DNA from 2 places in the Nocardioides sp. OK12 genome. Region 2 is predicted to be linked to the other one. Evidence: predicted binding sites of a transcription regulator. Region 2 holds the regulator's gene; the other holds the start of a gene.

Region 1 (9,695 bases), 330 kb from region 2:
CGATCGGGTGGATCAGCACCCGCACGGCCGACGGCACGACCAACCTGGCGCCGTACAGCTTCTTCAACGCCGTGGGCGACCGGCCCCCGATGGTGATGTTCTCGAGCGTGGGGATGAAGGACACCGCGAGCCTGGCCCTGGAGTCGGGCGAGTTCGTCTGGAACCTGGTCTCGCGCGGGCTGGCCGAGCAGATGAACGCCACGTCGCGCTCGCTGCCGCGCGGCACCGACGAGGCCGAGGCGGTCGGGCTCGAGCTGGCCCCCGGGCACCTGGTGGGCGCCCTGCGGGTGGTCGCGAGCCACGCCTCCCTGGAGTGCGTCGTGGTGCACTCGACCCGGCTGCGCGACCGGCACGGCGCCGATACCGACCAGTGGCTGGTCGTCGGCGAGGTCGTGGGCGTGCACGTCGACCCGGCGATGATCACCGCCGACGGCCGCTTCGACACCCTCGCGGCCCAGCCGCTGATGCGCGCCGGCTACACCGACGAGTACCTCGTGGCCGACACGATGCTGCGGATGACCCGCCCCGCCTGAGCGGGGGCGTCCTCAGGCCTGCGGGATCAGGGTTGCGGGTCCGGCCGGGAGCGCAGCACCAGCGCCGCCAGGCCCGTGGTGAGCGGGACCGCCGCGACCAGGCCGAGCGTGGCCACCACGCTGCGCACCACCTCCTGGGCGATGATCTGGTCGGTCACCACGCTGCCGAGCGACTCGGTGTTGGCCACGATCAGGATCAGCAGCGGCAGCGCCGAGCCGGCGTAGGCCAGCACGATCGTGTTCACGACCGAGGCGATGTGCGAGCGCCCGACCCGGCTGCCGGCGCGGAAGAGCTGCAGGGCGCCGTACGCCGGGTTGGCGCGGGCGAGCTCCGCGACGGTGGCGGACTGGGTGACGGTGACGTCGTCGAGCACGCCCAGCGAGCCGATCACGATGCCCGCCAGCAGCAGGCCCTCGGTGTTGACGCCCTGGGTCATCCCCACGGCCAGCGAGAGGTCGTCGGTGACGCCGGTCAGGTGCAGCGCCGAGACCGCGAGCGCGGACAGCACCCCGGTGAGGGTGAGGCTGGCCAGGGTGCCGAGCACCGCGACGGTGGTCGTGGCGGCCAGGCCGTGGGTGAGGTAGAGGACGGTGAGCATGATCGCCGCCGACCCCACGATCGCGACCAGGAGCGGCGGCGAGCCGGCGAGGATCGCGGGCACCACGAAGTAGAGCAGCAGCAGGAAGGTGACCCCGAGACCCGCCAGCGCACTCACCCCCCGCCAGCGGCCGAAGGCGACCATCGCCAGCACGAACGCGCCGACGAGCACCGCCAGCCTGGTGCCGCGCTGGTGGTCGACGATCGCGTAGGACTCGCCGTCGGGGGTCTCGTTGAGGATCAGCACGACGTCGTCGCCCTCGGCGACCTCGGGGGCGCCCGGCCCGTTGGGCAGCGGCACCTCGGCCTCGTCGACCGGGTTCTGGCGCGGGTCGTCCTCGGGCACCTCGAGCGCGACCGTGGCGGTGCCGCAGCCGTTGACGTCGTCGGTGAGGTCCTCGGTGCACTCGCTGCTCTCGATGGCGGTGATGGTGCCGTCGTACTGCGCCGCGCCGCCCTGCCCCTCCGCGGGCGTCAGGTCCTCGGTGGGCCACAGCCACGCCATCGCCACCACCGTCAACAGCGCGATCGGCGCCAGCACCAGCCACGCCGCCCGCGGGGTGCGCCCCAGCTCGTGCTCGTCGGGTCTGCGGTGGTGCCCGCCCATGCGCTGCCACTCCTGGGTGCGGCGGGGCGTGCGCACCCCGCGTGGTCTCGGACGCGCCACAACCTACCCGCCGGGTCGACGCGGGCTCACGGCGTACGCCGTGCGACGTCACCCTCACCTGCGCCGAGTCGGCGCCAGTTCACGTCGTACGCCGAGTGGGCGCCAGTTCACGGCGTACGGCGTCTTGTTGCTGCAGGGGGTGTCTTCTAGGTGCGCCGGTGGAAGCTGACCTGGTTGTCCCCACCGATCTCGGTCTCGTACTCCGGGTCGTGGATGCGTCGGTGGTGGTAGGGGCACAGCAACCGCCCCCGCTCCACCTTGGTGTGGCCGTCCCTGCACCAGAAGTCCTCGTGGTGGGCGTGGCACATCGCAGGAGGGGCGTCGCACCCCTTCGCGGTGCAGCCGCCGTCACGCACACCCAGGGCAAGACGCTGCGGGACGGTGAACAGCCGCTGGCTGCGCCCCACGTCGAGCGGCTCGCTCCGGCCGCCCAGCACCACCGGCACGATCCCGGCCTCGCACGCCAGCCGACGCGCGGTCGCAGCACTCACCCGACCACCGGTGTCGAGCGTGGCCGCGGCCAACCCACCCTGCAGCGACTCCAACGTCATCGTCACCACCACGGTCGCGTTCACCCCACCGGCCCGCGGAAGCGCAGCCGGGTCGAGGCGCTCCACCAGCTCCACGAACGCAGCCCCCAGGCGCTGCGCGGTCGGACGACGTACCGGCACCGCCGCCTCCTCCGAACCGCTCTGGCCGTCCTGGTCGTCACCGGTGGCACGGGTGGCGACCTGGTGCTTGGGGGCCGCGAAGGCCAGCAGCGCCCGCTCGAGCATCTGCCCGACGAGCAGCGGCACCGTGAAGGAACCCCTGATGTGACCGTGGCCGTCCTCACGCATCCGGAACACCGAGCCCTTCTCGGCCTCGCGCTCCTCACGATCCAGCAGCTCGGCCTCCCACGCCTCACCGACCTCGGGTGCGACGACGTCGAGGATGCGGCGCCCGAGCACCCTGAGCGCCTTCGCGTCGTGCACCTTGCCGAACGCCACCAGAGTCTCGGTGGCGTCTCGGAGGACCGCCGGGTCGAGGTCGTCGGGCAGCGCGTCCAACGACGTACAGATCACCGACGCCTGCTCCGCGACCAGATCCCCGCGACCGAGCGCTTCACGCACCAGCACGTGACGCGCCAGTCCCTCGGCCAGGCGTACCTGACGGAACGACTCCCGCTTGGTGGTCCTAGTGACGTTCGAGTGCCACACCGCCAACGACGGCGAGGCGTTGCGCTCCTGCACACCAACGGTCTCGGCATGGGTCAGCAACCCCGAGCGCACCTCGACCAACATGGCCTCCACCCGCGCGACCTCCGCCAGCACCTCAGCAGCCTCGCCCTGGCTCATCGACCACAACGGCGTACCCGCGACCTCGCTCAGCACCGAACGCACCCGCGCGACAGCACTCCCGACAGGGTGCGCGGCGGTGGTCGACATGATCAAAGTATCTCAGGGCTCACCGACAAAGCACCAGGTCAAACCCCGTTTTCCACAGGCCGATCGAAAACTTTTTCGACGCTTCGGAAGTGACCGGTCGAGGGTTCCGAACTGACCGGTCGAGGGTTCGAAAGTGACTGCTCGGCCGTCAGCGGCGGTAGACCTCGGAGCCCCGGGCCCAGGCCGTGACCGGCTCGGCGGAGCCGATCTCGTCCTCGTGCAGGTCGAAGGGGTCACGGTCGAGCACGAGCACGTCGGCGGAGGCGCCGACGCGCAGGTTGCCGGAGTCCTCCTGGTGGTTCGCGTGGGCGGCGCCGCTGGTGTAGGCCTGCAGCGCCTGCAGCAGGGTGAGGCCCTGCTCGTCGCGCATCGGCGGCTCCTCGTCGCTCTCGTCGGTGGTGCGCGAGGAGCGGTTGACCAGCACGTGGATGCCCTCCATCGGGTCGGGCGGGTTGATCGGCCAGTCCGAGCCGCCGGCCACCAGCGCGCCGCTGTCGACGATGTCGGCAAAGGGGTACTGCCAGTCGCGGCGCTCCTGGTCGAGGTAGGGCTCGACCATCTGCACCGCGGGCGTGTTGTAGCGCGCCCACATGCCCTCGACGTTGGCGATCGCACCGAGCAGCCGGAAGCGGTTGCGGTCGCGGGGCGCGACCAGCTGGAGGTGGGCCAGCTGGTGGCGCTGGTTGCTCCAGCCGTTGTGGCGGCGGGCGGCGGCGATCGCGTCGAGCGACGTACGCACGGCCCGGTCGCCCAGGGCGTGGAAGTGGGCCTGGAAGCCGGCGGCGTCGAGGGCGGTGACGGCCTCGTCGAGCTGCTCGGGCTCGAGGAAGGCCAGCCCGCGCTCGCCACCGGCGCAGGGGCAGCGAGCGCCCCCGAGGTAGGGCTCGTCCACCGCCATCGTCAGGGTCTCGGAGACCCCGTCGACCATCAGCTTGACCGAGCCGGCGTCCAGCCCGGCCTCGCGCAGCCGCTCGCGCTCGGCCACCAGGTCCTCGAGCTGCTCCACGCCGCGGTGCCGGTCCCACCACAGCGCCAGCCGCACGCGCGCGGTGAGCTCGTCGGCGGCCACGAGGTCGAGATAGGCCTGGGTCGGGTCGTCGATGCCGGCGTACCCGCCGACCAGGGCGTCCTGCCAGCCCACGATGCCCCACGAGTGCAGGTGCGCCTGCGCGTCGAGCAGGGCCGCGTGCTTCTCCTCGCGGGTGGTGTCGACGAGGCGGTGCACCAGCAGGGCCGCGGCCTCGCGCAGCGTGCCGGTCGGGTTGCCGTCCTCGTCGCGCTCGATCCACCCGTCGGGCGGGTCGGGGGTGTCGCGGTCGATGCCGGCCAGCTCGAGCGCCCGGGTGTTGACCCAGGCGTTGTGGTGGTCGTTGCTGGGCAGGAACGCCGGGCGGTGCGGCACCACCTTGTCGAGCATCTCGGCCGTGGGGCCGGTGCGCGGGTCGAAGTGGTCCAGCGACCAACCGCCTGCTCGGAACCAGGAGTCCCCGTGCGAGTCGTCCTGCTCGGCCGCACAGTCGGCGATCGTCTCGAGGCACTCGTCCGCGCTGCTGCAGCTGGTGAGCAGCGCGTTGCGCAGCTCGAGCCCGCCGATGAGCGGGTGCACGTGGGCGTCGTGGAAGGCCGGCATCACCAGGCCACCGTCGGCGTCGACCTCCTCGACGCGCCGCCCGCCCGCGGCCATCTCCTCGCGCACGCGCTCCAGCGGCCCCACGGCGTGGATCATGGAGCCGCGCACCCCCACGGCGTGCTCGTGGTGGTACTTCAGTCCGTCGAAGAGTCGCCCGTTGGCGAAGATCAGGTCACTCACTGCTGCCCCGTTCGGTCGAGATCGGTCGAGATCGGTGCTGGTTCGTGCTGGTTCGTGCTGGTTCGGGCTGGCCGGTCCTGTCGAGACTAGGCCTGCCCCTGCTCGACGCCCGGAGCGGTGCGGGTCAGCCAGTCGGTCCACGACTCGGGCTCGTCGCCGTCCTCCAGCTGGGCGCGGACCTGCGCGATCATCCAGGTGCGCAGCCACTGCACCTCCGGCTCGGCGCCGACGGTGAGCAGGCGCCCCTCGTCGAGCCCCTGGTCGGGGACGGCGAGCAGGTCGACCAGGCGGGCCGCCCGGCCCGCCGCCGCGACCGGCAGCGACACCTCGACGTCGATCTCGGTACGCCCCTGCTCGCGGGCGGCCTCCACCCGACGCCGCGTCGCGCGGCGCAGGGGTGCGAAGACGTCGAGGAGCGCGCGCACCTCGCCCACCAGGGCCAACCCCGGCTCGTGCCCGTGGGTGGCGGAGAGCAGCTGCAGGTCGCGCACCAGCTCGTCGATGTGCTCGTCCTGGCGCAGCCACAGCTGCACCGGGCAGCCGCGCAGCAGCACCGGCTGCGTCCCGGGCCCGCCGCCGGCCGGCTCGGGGTCCGGCTCCGGCGGCGAGTCGGGGGGCCGTACGGCGCTGTCGGCCCGCTCGTCGAGCAGCCGGGCCCAGACCCTCGTGCCGCCGGGGACCCGTTCGACGCCCCAGTCGTCGGCGAGCACGGCGACGATGCCGAGCCCCCGCCCGGTGGTGGGCTCGCCCCACGACGAGGAACCCGGGTCGGCGAGGCGCGGGACCACGGCGTCGGCCGGGACGCTGCCCTCGTCGGTCACGGTCACGGTGACCGCCCCGTGGTCGAGCCGCACGGCGACGTCCATGGAGGCGCCCCCGCTGTGCAGCGCGGCGTTGGCCGCGAGCTCGCCGACGCACAGCTCGGCGTCGTCGACCAGCTCGATGCCGCGCCCGCGCAGCGCCTCGCGCACGAAGCGCCGGGCCCCGGGCACGCCCGAGGGGTGCGCCGGCAGCCGGGTCCGCACGATGCGGCCGCTGACCACGGGCGACTCGAGGTCCTCCACGACCGTGCCCGCGCGCCGTCCACGCCCGGTGGGCGGGGGCTGCGTCTGGTCGTGGAGCCGGACCGCGACCAGCGCGATGTCGTCCTCGCGCATGCTGGGGACCATCCGGACCAGCAGCCGGTCGCACAGCTCGTCGAGCGGGGGGTCGCCCGCCGCGAGGCTCGCCAGCTCGCGGCGCAGCCTGTCGAGGCCCACGTCGAGGTCCTCGCCGCGTCGCTCGACCAGTCCGTCGGTGAAGAGCAGGACGGTCGAGCCCCGCGGCAGCACCACCTCCTGCTCGCCGCGCTCGGCGTCGGGGAAGAGCCCCAGCAGCAGGTCGGGGTCGTCGGCCGAGAGCAGCTCGACGCTGCCGTCGGCCCCCAGGACCACCGGCGGCGGGTGCCCGGCGTTCGACCAGCGCACCCGGGTGACGCCCTGCTCCAGCTCCTCGGGCGTCTGCTCGAGGCGGGCCAGGACCGCGGTCGCGGTCGTGTCGACGCCGAGCGTGTCGAGGGCCCGGTCGACCCCCCGCAGCACGTCGGCGGGCCCCAGCCCGCTGAAGGCCGAGATGCCGCGCAGCAGGTTGCGCACCTGGCCCATGGCGGCGGCCGCGGCGGTGTCGTGGCCGACCACGTCGCCGATCACGAGCATCGTGGCTCCGGCGTCCTGCACGAAGGCGTCGTACCAGTCGCCGCCGACCTGGGCGGTCTCGGCGGCCGCCTCGTAGCGCACCACGATCTCGAGGTGGTCGGGCTGGGGCGGGGCGGTGAGCAGGCTGCGCTGCAGCCCCTCGGCGAGGTCGCGCTGCTCGGCGAAGAGCCTGGCGTTGTCGACGGCCAGGCCGGCGCGCTCGGCGACCTGCGCCAGCGTGTCGAGGTCGGCCCCGGTGAAGGGACCGCGCGCGGCGTCGCGCAGCACGGTGAGCAGCCCCACGACGCGGTCACGACCCCGCAGGTTGACGACGGCGACGTGCTCGGGGGCCAGGGCCCGCACCAGGTCGTGCACCTCGCCCTCCTCGAAGACGCTGCACAGGCCCTCGGTCGCCCCGGCGCCGACCACCGGGGCCTCGGACCCGAGCACGGTGGGCAGGAACGAGTCGTCGGCCAGGCGCGAGAGGCGCACCGCGGCGAAGCGGTCCACGAGCGGCTGGGCCTCACGCTCGCGGTGCCAGCCGCCGACGTCGCGCAGCCCCGGCAGCCGTCCCTCCGGGCCGGTCTCCTCCACCAGCGTCGCCACGCACCAGTCGCCCAGGGCCGGCACCACGATCGCGCCCAGGCGGGCGACCGCCTCCTCCAGGTCCAGCGTGCCGGCGAGCTGCTCGGTCACCGTGGCGACCAGCGCGTCGCGGCGGGCCGTGCGCGCGACCTGCTCCTGGGCCCGGTGGCGCGCGGTGACGTCGACGAAGTAGACCGCCAGCCCGTCGGGGTTGGGCCAGGCGCGCACCTCGTACCAGGCGTCGAGCGGCTCGGGGTAGTAGGCGTCGAAAGCCACCGGCTCGCCGGTGCGGGCGCTCAGGCGGTAGTGGTGCTCGAAGTCGCTGCCGACCGCGGCCGGGAACGACTGCCAGATGTCGTGGCCGACGAGCTCGTCGCGGCTGCGGCCGAGCAGCCGCTCGGCCTCGCCGTTGAGGTAGGCGAAGCGCCACCCGCGGTCGAGCTGGAAGAACGCGGTGGGCATCGACTCCAGCACCCGGGCGACGCGCGCCTCGCCGTCCTGCACGGCGGTGGTGTCGTACGCCGCCCCCAGCACCCGCACCGCCGAGCCCTGCTCGTCGCCGAGCGCGCGGCCACGCGCCTCGATCCAGCGCACCGAGCCGTCGGGCAGGTGGATGCGGTACTCCGCGGCGTACTCGCCGCACGTGGAGATGGCCCGGTCGAGGGCGGCGTTGACCCGCGGCACGTCCTCGTCGTGGACGACGTCGGTGAAGGCGCCGATCGTGCCGCCGAAGGAGTCGTGGTCGAAGCCGAAGATCTCGAGCAGCCGGTCGTCGAAGCGCAGGTCGCCGGAGACGAGGTCCCACTCCCAGGCGCCCACGCCCGCCGCGTCGGTGGCCAGGCGCCAGGCGACCTGCTGGACCTCGTAGTCCGAGCTGGTCGCGGCCAGCTCGAGGTCCCCGACGACCGCGCGGGCCAGCCGCTCCAGGGTGCTGACGTCGTGGTCGGACCAGGGGTGAGGCCGGGTGTCGTAGACGCACAGGGCGCCGACGACCTGGTCGTCGGCGACGACCAGGGGCACGCCCAGGTAGGCCCGCACCGCACCGGAGGCGACCGGCGGCAGCCCCGCCACCCGAGCGTCGGTCGCGGCGTCGGGCACCACGAGCGGGGCGTCGAGCCCGACGGTCACGGTGCACAGGGAGTGCTCGACCGGGGTCGGGATGCCCACGAGGGCGCTCCCGGCGCCGTGACCGCCGACCACGACCTGCGTCTCGCCGATCAGCGACACCTGGGCCGAGCCGGCCTCGAGCAGGGCGGCGGCCAGCTCGCAGAGCCGGTCCAGCGAGGAGCTGCGCTCGCTGCCGGCCACCAGCCGGCGCACCAGGGCGGCGCGCACGTCGGGCACCTCGCCCGCGCCGTACGGCGCCCCCGACGCACCCGTCGCTGCCATGGTCGTGCCTCCACGCTCGCGGAGGCTGACCTCCCCGCGCATCTGCGCGGCACCGGATCGTATCCACTGCGGGGCTGCGGCGCTTCGCCCCTGGGGAGGGGGTGCCGCCTCACCCCCAGGACGGCAGGGCCGTCCCGCGGGCGAGGTGGTCGGTCAGCGCTCGGCGGCTGACGGCCTCGGCGGTCCGCAGCGCCAGCCGCGGCGGGAGGGACTCGGCCTGCAGGCGTCGCGCCACCCCGTGCACCAGCGCCGTCACGTCCTGCGCGTCGACCGCCCCCGTGTACTCGGCCGCGAGGCCGGCGGCGAGCTCGTCCTGGGCGGCCGGGGTGGCCCCGTCGACGACCGGCACGGAGGCGGACGCCGCCGTGCCGGCCTCGGCGGCGGGCAGCGGCCCCGCCAGCAGGGTCGCGCCGACGAGCGCCGCGGTGACGGCGGCGCGCCGGCCGCGCGCCGGGACGGAGCGCAGCGCAGCGGCGAGACGGGCGGTCCTGCGGGGACGGGCTGCCGATGTCATGCACCGAGCCTGCGCCGCCGACCTGACAGGAACCTGATGGACCACCGTGACGTCCCTGCGAGCCGGCGCTCCCTGGCCGCTCCTCAGTCGGTGACGACGACCACCTTCGTCCGCGGTTCCCTGCTCCAGGGGCGGATGCTGTCGCGGAAGCTGCGCAGCCGACGGGCCTTGACCACGATCATGGCGCCGAGCACCACCGACAGCGCGGCGCAGGCCCCTGCCAGCTCCCGCTCCGCACCAGACGGCGTCGCGCGGACCAGCGCGGCGGCCGTGAGGGGCGTCGACAGCGCGACGACCAGCGGCGCCCACGTGTGCCTGCGCGGGTGCAGAGGCAGGAGGCGACCCCAGCACGCCCCGACCGCGAGCAGCACCACCGGCAGGAGCAGCAACAGGGGCGTCGGCACGAGGCCCCACCAGGCCCAGAGCAGCGCCGCCACCGAGGCGAGCACGAGCACCGGGCCGCGGGTCACCTGCTTGCGGAGGACGGCGTCGCTCACCC
Region 2 (9,695 bases):
AACAAAGTCCCCAGGCCGTAGGTCGGCAGCCTGGACCAGTGCGGGCGGTACTAGCCCGGCTGCTGATGCGAGCACGAGCTCCTCGCCTTGCATCACCCTATGGGCACGGCCGCGCACTTGCAGGCTGACTTCGCATGGGTGCGCCATCGCGATTGCTCCAACCCCGACCCTGGGCTCTCATGGACACGTTCTTCCTATCAGCGGCCACCGACATGTACGTGCGACGAAACGGCCCCGACGTCCGGAGACGTCGGGGCCGTTTGATGGGCGCTACGGATCAGCTGCAACCGGAGGTGCTGCCGCAGCCCTCGCAGACGTAGCAGGAGCCAGCGGGGCGCATCTTGGTGCCGCAGGTGAAGCAGAGCGGGGAGTCGACGGCGGTGCCAGTGATCTTCTCCATCAACTCGGCCGAGGTGTGGGCACCGGAGGTGTCGCGCTGGGCCGGGACTTCGCGCTGGTTGCTGCCCTCGGTGTCGTGGGTCTCAACAACCTCGGCGGTCTCGACGACGCTCGCTTCGCTCGCTGCTCGACCAACGGAGGAGCCCCCGTCGCGCCCCACAGAAGGGGTGTCGACCAGCTCGGCGGCACCGCCGGTCTCCTCGACGGGCTCGTAGGAGCCGGTCTCGAGGTAGCGCTGGCGCTCGTCGGCCGAGTAGATCGAGAGGGCCTCGCGCTCCTCGAAGGGCAGGTAGTCCAGGGCCAGGCGACGGAAGATGTAGTCCATGATCGACTGCGCCATCCGCACGTCGGCGTCGTCGGTGAGACCGGCGGGCTCGAAGCGCAGGTTGGTGAACTTCGAGACGTAGGTCTCCAGCGGGACGCCGTACTGCAGGCCGATGCTGACCGCGATCGAGAAGGCGTCCATCACGCCGGCCAGGGTCGAGCCCTGCTTGCCGAGCTTGAGGAAGATCTCTCCGAGCTGGCCGTCCTCGTGGGCACCGGAGGTCATGTAGCCCTCGGCGCCACCCACGGTGAACGACGTGGTGCGCGAGACCCGCGACTTCGGCAGGCGCTTGCGGGTCGGGGCGTAGACAACCTTCTCCACGACCTTGGTCTCCGCCGGGGCGTCCGCCGTCTTGTTGGAGTCCGTGCCCTTGTTCTCGCCCTTGCCGGTCGACATCGGCTGTCCGACCTTGCAGTTATCTCTATAAATGGCGGTCGCTTTCAGACCGAGCTTCCAGGACTGGAAGTAGATGTCCTCGACCTCTTCGACCGTGGCATCCTCGGGGAGGTTGCAGGTCTTGCTGATCGCCCCGCTGAGGAACGGCTGGCAGGCCGCCATCATCCGCACGTGGCCCATCGGCGCCAGGGCGCGGGCGCCCATGGCGGTGTCGAAGACCTCGTAGTGCTCGGTCTTGAGCCCGGGGGCGTCGATCACGTGGCCGTGCTCGGCAATGTGGGCGACGATCGCCTCGATCGACTCGGGCTGGTAGCCCATCTTCTTCAGCGCCCGCGGGATGGTCTGGTTGACGATCTGCATCGAGCCGCCGCCGACGAGCTTCTTGAACTTCACCAGCGAGAAGTCGGGCTCGATGCCGGTGGTGTCGCAATCCATCATGAAGCCGATGGTGCCGGTGGGCGCGAGCACCGAGGCCTGCGCGTTGCGGAAGCCGTTGGTCTCGCCGAGCTTCTGCACGTCGGCCCACGCGGCGGTGGCCAGCTTGTGCACCTGCGAGTCGGCGATGTGCAGGGTGCGCACGGTGTCGTTGGCAGCCTGGTGCTTGCGCATCACGCGCTTGTGGGCGTCGGCGTTGCGGGCGTAGCCGGTGTAGGGGCCCACCACGCCGGCCAGCTCGGCCGAGCGCTTGTAGGAGACACCGGTCATCAGCGAGGTGATGGTCGCAGCCATCGAGCGGCCGCCGTCGGAGTCGTAGCCCAGGCCCATCGCCATCAGCAGCGCGCCGAGGTTGGCGTAGCCGATGCCGAGCTGGCGGTAGTCGCGGGTGGTCTGGCCGATCGGCTCGGTCGGGAAGTCGGCGAAGCAGATGGAGATGTCCATCGCGGTGATGATCACCTCGACGGCCTTCGCGAACAGCTCGGCGTCGAAGGTGTCATCGTCCTTGAGGAACTTCAGCAGGTTCAGCGACGCCAGGTTGCACGAGGAGTTGTCGAGGCTCATGTACTCCGAGCACGGGTTCGACGCGGTGATGCGACCCGTCTCGGGGTTGGTGTGCCAGTCGTTGATGGTGTCGTCGTACTGCAGGCCCGGGTCGGCGCACTCCCACGCGGCGGTGGAGATCTTGCGGAACAGCTCGCGGGCGTCGACGGTCTCGATGACCTCACCGGTGCCGCGCGAGCGCAGCCCGAACTCGGTGCCCTCCTCGACGGCACGCATGAACTCGTCGGAGACGCGGACCGAGTTGTTGGCGTTCTGGTACTGCACCGAGGTGATGTCCTCGCCGCCCAGGTCCATGTCGAAGCCGGCGTCGCGCAGCGCGCGGATCTTGTCCTCCTCGCGCGCCTTGGTGGCCACGAACTCCTCGATGTCGGGGTGGTCGACGTCGAGCACGACCATCTTGGCCGCACGGCGCGTCGCGCCGCCCGACTTGATGGTGCCGGCCGAGGCGTCGGCGCCGCGCATGAACGAGACCGGGCCCGAGGCGGTGCCGCCGGAGGAGAGCAGCTCCTTGGAGGAGCGGATGCGCGAGAGGTTCAGGCCGGCACCGGAGCCGCCCTTGAAGATGAAGCCCTCCTCCTTGTACCAGTTGAGGATCGAGTCCATCGAGTCGTCGACCGAGAGAATGAAGCAGGCCGAGACCTGCTGCGGCGAGGGCGTGCCGACGTTGAACCAGACCGGGGAGTTGAAGGAGAAGTACTGGTTGACCAGCAGCCAGGTCAGCTCGTGCTCGAAGACCTCGGCGTCGGCCTTGGTGGCGAAGTAGCCGTGCTCGACGCCGCCCTTGACGTACTGCTCGACCACGCGGTTGATGAGCTGCTTGAGGCTGCGCTCGCGGGCGTCGGTGCCGACCGCGCCGCGGAAGTACTTGGTGGTGACGATGGTCGAGGCGTTGACCGACCAGGTGGCGGGGAACTCCACGCCGCGCTGCTCGAAGACGGTGGCGCCGGTCTTCCAGTTGGTCTGGACGACGTCGCGGCTCTCCCAGGTCAGCTCGTCGTAGGGGTGCACCCCCTCGGTGCTGAAGACGCGCTCCATCGTCAGGCCCTTGCCCTGGCCCTTGGTCGCTGCGTCGGCTCCTGCGCCGCTCACCGTCTCGGTCATGCCGTGCTCCTCTGTGTCCCGGTCTAAGGGGTGCTGGTTGGTGCGGTCTGCTGCTGGGGGGTGCTGTGTCGGCGCCCGTCCCGATGGTCGCTGCGACCACCGACATCGGACGTGACACCGGGTGATGCGGTGAGGGAAGAGGTGGTGCGCCCGGCAGGCAGCTTCCCCACTACCTGCCGGGCGGTCTGTGTCAGCCCGTGGGCTGGGGCTCGGTGTCGAGCGTCAGGCGCTCGGCGCGGAGCATGGCGATCTCGTCCTCGAAGTCGGCCGCGGAGGCGAACTGGCGGTAGACGCTGGCGAAGCGCAGGTAGGCCACCTCGTCGAGCTCGCGCAGCGGGCCCAGGATGGCCAGGCCGACCTCGTGGGCCGGCAGCTCGGCGGCTCCCGCGCCGCGCAGGGTGTCCTCGACGACCTGGCCCAGGCAGGCCAGCTGGTCCTCGGTGACCGGTCGGCCCTTGCACGCCTTGCGCACGCCGGCCACGGCCTTCTCGCGCACGAAGGGCTCGCTGGCCCCCGAGCGCTTCACGACGCTCAGCTGCATCTGCTCGACGGTGGTGAACCGCTTCGAGCAGGCCGAGCAGGTACGCCGGCGGCGGATCGAGCCGCCGTCCTCGGAGACCCGCGAGTCGAGGACCCGGGTGTCGGTGGCACGGCAGAACGGGCAGTGCATCGGGTCCTCCTCTCGGGCGCGCCGCGCAGCCCCCGCGAGGGCTGCTGGGTGTGGATATCGTTGCTCTCCCTGTGGAGAACAACCGGTCACCTGTGCACCATCCCGCATCCATCTGTGAACTAGATGTGGATAACTACAGCGGTGTAACTACTAGATGTAGTGGAACCGTACGCCCGGGACCACGAGCCGCGCAAGCCGTCCCGAAAATTTCCTGCGACCCAGATCACACTCGATGCATCGCTGCAGGTCAGCGCACCGGGACCGCCCCGAAGGGGTGGCGCCGAGCGGCGCCGGAGGGGCTGCCGGATGCCGGCACCGGTATCGACACCCGGTCGCCGGGGCTGGGTGCGGTCGGACACAATGACGCTGTGAGCGGCGAGGCGGGCGGCCAGGTGGACGAGCAGGTGGCCGGCGCGCCGACTCCGGCTCCCGCCACCGCCGGCAAGCGGGCCGGTTCGCGCCGTGCGGCCCGCCCGGAGCGCTCGTTCCAGCCGCGGCTGCTCGGCCTGGCCCTGGCCGTCACCGCCGCGGTGGTCGCCTGGGGGTACCTGGTCTACGCCGCGATCGACTTTGGCACCCAGGCCCGCGGTGGGGAGTCGGCCGCCTGGTTCTTCCTGGCCCTCGCCTCCGTCGGGGCCGTGGCCTGCCTCTTCGTGGGCCTGATGCTCGTCGCGCGCCTGGGCCGGGCGCTCGGCCTCACCCGCGACCCCGCGGCCCCGGCTCCCCCACCGGGCGGGCGGCGACGAGCTGCCACAGCGCCCCGAGAGAGATGAACGGCTCCCGGTCGCACAGCGCGAGCTCGAGGCGCTCCAGCACCGCGTAGAAGTCGGGGTCGACCTTGAGGCCGTCGTCGGCGACGTAGTCGTTGGCGACCCGGGCGGCGTAGCGGCCCACCACCTCGAGCCCGGCCGCCACCAGCTGCTCCTCGACCTCGTCGCGGGCCACCGCCCGCGCGGTCGTGGTGAAGGTGGCCGACTCCATGTCGTCGCGGCCGAGCTCGTCGAGCGCCGCCTCCGGCCCTTCGCGCACCAGCCGCCCGATCACCCGCGCCGCGGGGTTCGGCGCCATCACCGAGACCCGGCCGCCCGGCCGCGCCGCCTGCGCCAGACGTCGTACGTCGGCCGCGCCGGTCTCGGCCGGGCGGTAGTGCAGCACGTTGTGGCACAGCACCAGGTCGAACCCGCCGCCGGCCCCGCTCAGGTCGTCGATCGAGCCCTCGAGGGTCACCACCCGCTCCCCCACCCGCGCGGACTCGGCGCGGCGGCGGGCCTCGGCGAGCCAGGAGGGCGCCGGGTCGAGGACCGTGACGTGGTGGCCGGCGACGGCCAGGCCCAGGGCGTCGCGGCCGTCGCCCCCGCCGACGTCGAGGACCCGCAGCGCCCGCGGCTGCCCGAGGTCGGCCTCCAGCGCCTCGACCTGGCGGCGCAGCGTCTCGCGCACCACCGCGAACCGCAGGCGGCCCCAGGGCGCCTCGCACCACGCCTGCCGCTGGGCCAGCCTGCTCTCGAAGACGTCGTCGCTCACCACGACAGCCTCCCGCACCGGACGCGGAAGACAGGGCCCGACACAGCGCGAGGGGCGGGCCCACTGCGGGCCCGCCCCTCGTCTTTCCCCTGGTTTCGCCGGCCGGGGTCGAGGCGACCGACGAAATCTGTGGGCGGCCGCAGGGGCCGCCGTGCCCGGACCGCAGCGCGGTCGCGGGCCGTTCCTCAGCCGGCCGGGACGACCAGGCGCTGGCCGGTGACCACCAGGCCACCGTCGAGGGAGTTCAGCTGCTGGATGCGCTCGATGACCTCGCGCACGTCGCCGGACTCGGCGCGCTCGGCGGCGATGGCCCACAGCGTGTCGCCGACGCCGACGGTGATCGTCTCGGTCGCCGGGGCGGTGCCGCTCTCGCTGGTGGCAACGGAGACGCCGGCCAGCACGACGCCCACCAGGGCGACGAGCAGCAGGCCCGCGGCCAGCACAGCGAGCCGGCCGCGGCGGGTCAGCCGCAGCGAGCCCGGCGTCGTACGGCGGGTGGCGCGGACGGCGCCGAGGCGGATCGGGGCCGGGGCGGCGGTGAGGGTCATGGTGCTCATCGGGACCTCCTGGGGAAGGGGGTGGTCGTCGTCGTGCTCGGTCAGGGAGATGTCTACGGACAGCCACCGACAGTCCCGGTCGAGATCCTGCTTCGACCAGGTGTTCGATCGAACACATGAGCGAGACTAGATCAGGTGTTCGAGCCGCGCAAGGGGTGCAGCGAACAATTGTTCGAGATCCCCGACGTCACTCCGGAGCAGCCCGTCGCCGCCTCCACGAGCGCGACACGCCCTTCGAACAGATGTTTGAAGTCGGGCCCGCGCGGCGATAGCGTGGGTCCACGACCCATCCGAGCGGACTCCCCGGCTCGGGCCTCGCGCACGAAAGGCACACGATGGCCACCAAGAACAGCGGCCCCCGCAAGCGCGGGGTCGCGGAGCTGCCCGACGGCCCTCCCGACGCGACCGGCCTGACGCCGCGCCAGATCAAGGTCCTCGCGTGCATCAAGGAGGCCATCGAGACCCGCGGCTACCCGCCGAGCATGCGCGAGATCGGCCAGGCCGTCGGCCTGACCAGCACCTCCAGCGTCTCCCACCAGCTCAAGGTGCTCGAGGAGAAGGGCTTCCTCAAGCGCGACCCCCACCGCCCGCGCGCCCTCGAGGTCTTCCTGCCCGAGCTGATGGCGCGCCGCAAGGCGATCTCCTCGGCCGACGACAGCTCGGTCGACGAGACCGACATCGGCAACACCATGCCGCAGGCCTCCTACGTGCCGGTCGTGGGCCGGATCGCCGCCGGTGGCCCGATCCTGGCCGAGGAGCGGGTCGAGGCCGTCTTCCCGCTGCCCCAGCAGCTGGTCGGCGACGGCCAGCTCTTCCTGCTCGAGGTCTCCGGCGACTCGATGATCGACGCCGCGATCTGCGACGGCGACTACGTGGTGATCCGCCAGGAGCAGACCGCCAGCAACGGCCAGATCGTCGCCGCCCTGATCGGCGAGGAGGCCACCGTCAAGACCTTCCAGCGCAAGGACGGCAAGGTCTGGCTGCTGCCCCACAACGACGCCTACGAGCCGATCGACGGCACCCACGCCTCGATCCTCGGGGTCGTCACCGCGGTGCTGCGCAGCCTCTGAGGCCCCGCACCCGCCCGTCGGGAGACCGAACCGACGGTGAACAGACGGTGCTCACACCGCCGTCCACGTCACGTGGACGGCGGTGTGTCGTTGGATGAGGCGTGACCCCACCACTGACCCCCACCACCGCCGCTGACGCCGTGCGCCCCGCCGACGCCGAGCGGGCCCGCCTCGCCGCCCTCGGACGCCGTACGGTCCTGGCCGCCAGTGCCGTCGGGGCCGGCGGCGCCGCCATCACCGGCGCCGGCGTGCTCGCGAGCCCGCACGCGGTCGCTGCGAAGGCCCGCCACGACGTCTTCGCCCACGGCGTGGCCTCCGGCGACCCGCTGCCGCGCGCGGTGCTGATCTGGACCCGGGTCACCCCCACCAGGGCCGCCACCCCCGGCTCGGGCAAGGGCCCGCGGGTGGGCGTGCGCTGGGAGGTCGCCACCGACCGCCGCTTCCGCAACGTCGTGCGCCGTGGCCGCTTCGTCACCAGCGCCGCGCGCGACCACACCGTCAAGCTCGACGTGACGGGCCTGCAGCCCGAGACCGTCTACCACTACCGCTTCACCGCGCGCGGCCAGCGCAGCCCGGTCGGCACCACCCGCACCGCCCCGGCCAAGCGCGCCACGCCCGACAACCTGCGCTTCGGCGTGGTGTCCTGCGCCAACCTGCAGGCCGGCTGGTTCAGCGCCTACCGGCTGCTCGCCGAGCGCGACGACCTGCACGCGGTGCTGCACCTGGGCGACTACCTCTACGAGTACGCACCCGGCCAGTACGGCATGGGCCAGGACAACGTCGACATCCGCCCGCACGACCCCGCGCGCGAGATGGTCTCGCTCTCCGACTACCGCCGCCGGCACGCGCAGTACAAGACCGACCCCGACCTGCAGGCCCTGCACGCCCGGTACGCCTGGATCGTGACCTGGGACGACCACGAGGTCACCAACGACCAGTGGAGGAAGAACGCCGAGAACCACGACGACTCCGAGGGCGACTACCTCAAGCGGCGCGCCCGCGCCCACCGCGCGTACGACGAGTGGATGCCGGTGCGTATGGACGGCACCGCCTCGCTGGGCGACGGCGCCCGGCTCTACCGCCGCCTGCGCTTCGGCGACCTGGCCGAGGTCAGCATGCTCGACCTGCGCACCTACCGGTCCCAGCAGGTCGCGACCCCGCTGGTGGACGCCGAGGTCAACGACCCGGCGCGCTCGATCACCGGCAACCGGCAGATGGAGTGGCTCAAGGACTCCCTGACCCGCGGCAACCACGCCCCGCAGTGGAAGGTCGTCGGCAACCCGGTGATGATCGCCCCGGTCACCTTCGCCGATCTGCCCAACGAGCTCGTCGACCCGGTCAACGACGTCACCGGGCTGCTGCCCCAGGACGGCTCGCCGTACAACGTCGACCAGTGGGACGGCTACACCGCCGACCGCCGCGAGGTCTTCCGCCACATCGACGACCACCAGGTCAAGGACGTGGTCTTCGTGACCGGCGACATCCACTCGGGGTGGGCCTGCGACCTGCCGATGGACACCTCGCTCTACCCGCTGCTCGGCGACTCGGTGGGCGTGGAGTTCGTGTGCTCCTCGGTGACCTCCAACAACCTCAAGGACATCACCGGCCAGCCGGCGCTGACGCCGCTGGTGGAGACCGCGATCAAGGCCAACAACCGCCACATCAAGTACCTGAACTTCGACGACCACGGCTTCTCGGTGCTCGACATCACCGCCGAGCGCACCCAGATGGACTGGTACGTCATCGGGGCCCGCGACGACCAGCAGACCACCGCCACCCACGACGCGTCGTTCCGCACCCTGGCCGGCACCGGCACGGTGCAGCGCGTGAGCACCCCCGTAGGAGACCGCTGATGTGCGACCCGACGAGCGGCCACTGCGACGCGGCCGGCCCCGCCCCCTTCGCCCGCGGCCTCGGTGAGATCCGCGCCGGTCGGCGCACGGTCCTGACCGCGGCGGCCTCGGGCCTGGCGTTCTCGACCGTGGCCGGGCTCGAGCCGGCGGCGCTCGCGGCGCGGGCCTCGACCCGCAAGCGGGCCTACGTGCTGGTCGTCGACGGCTGCCGGCCCGAGGAGATCGACAGCGGGCTGACGCCGAACCTGCTCGCGCTGCGCGAGGGCGGGGTGCACCACCCGCGGGCCACCTCGATGCCGGTGATGGAGACCATCCCCAACCACACGATGATGATGACCGGGGTGCGCCCCGACCGCAGCGGCGTGCCGGCCAACGCGGTCTACGACCGGGCGCTGGGCGAGATCCGCACCCTCGACCAGCCCTCCGACCTGCGCTTCCCCACCGTCATCGAGCGGCTCAACAGGCGCGGGTTGACCACCGGCACGGTGCTGAGCAAGGAGTACCTCTACGGGATCTTCGGCGAGCGGGCCACGCACCGCTGGGAGCCGTTCCCGATCGTCCCGATCTCGGGGCACGCCCCCGACGACTTCACGATGCGCGCCACCCTCGACATGATCGGCGAGCTCGACCCCCACCTGGTCTTCGTCAACCTCGGCGACGTCGACCGGCTCGGACACACCGACCTCACCGGGCCCACCACGCTCGAGGCCGCGCGCAAGCTGGCGCTGGTCAACACCGACCGGCTCGTCGGCGACTTCGTGGCCGAGCTGAAGAGCTCGGGGCGCTGGGAGCACTCGATCG

What was found. Region 2 encodes LexA, which represses DNA repair genes until DNA is damaged. Its sites were predicted from a motif close to TCGAACANNTGTTCGA; they were not measured.
Region 1: a site for LexA is predicted at 3,289-3,304, ahead of OCU29_RS05195 (HNH endonuclease signature motif containing protein). Genes of this name have one in related genera too.

What each region holds. Positions count from the first base shown of each region.
Region 1 covers NZ_BNET01000002.1:209,548-219,242, reverse strand. Annotated here, with positions in the region: gene OCU29_RS05205 (flavin reductase family protein) at 1-533, shown strand, start outside; gene OCU29_RS05200 (YibE/F family protein) at 560-1,774, opposite strand; gene OCU29_RS05195 (HNH endonuclease signature motif containing protein) at 1,945-3,225, opposite strand; gene OCU29_RS05190 (amidohydrolase) at 3,374-5,035, opposite strand; gene OCU29_RS05185 (SpoIIE family protein phosphatase) at 5,122-8,682, opposite strand; gene OCU29_RS05180 (hypothetical protein) at 8,792-9,196, opposite strand; gene OCU29_RS05175 (hypothetical protein) at 9,280-9,693, opposite strand; gene OCU29_RS20060 (transposase) at 9,690-9,695, opposite strand, start outside.
Region 2 covers NZ_BNET01000002.1:538,845-548,539, reverse strand. Annotated here, with positions in the region: gene OCU29_RS06770 (vitamin B12-dependent ribonucleotide reductase) at 278-3,220, opposite strand; gene nrdR (transcriptional regulator NrdR) at 3,411-3,890, opposite strand; gene OCU29_RS06760 (hypothetical protein) at 4,259-4,663, shown strand; gene OCU29_RS06755 (methyltransferase domain-containing protein) at 4,587-5,414, opposite strand; gene OCU29_RS06750 (LysM peptidoglycan-binding domain-containing protein) at 5,600-5,971, opposite strand; gene lexA (transcriptional repressor LexA) at 6,307-7,041, shown strand; gene OCU29_RS06740 (alkaline phosphatase) at 7,143-8,894, shown strand; gene OCU29_RS06735 (alkaline phosphatase family protein) at 8,894-9,695, shown strand, end outside.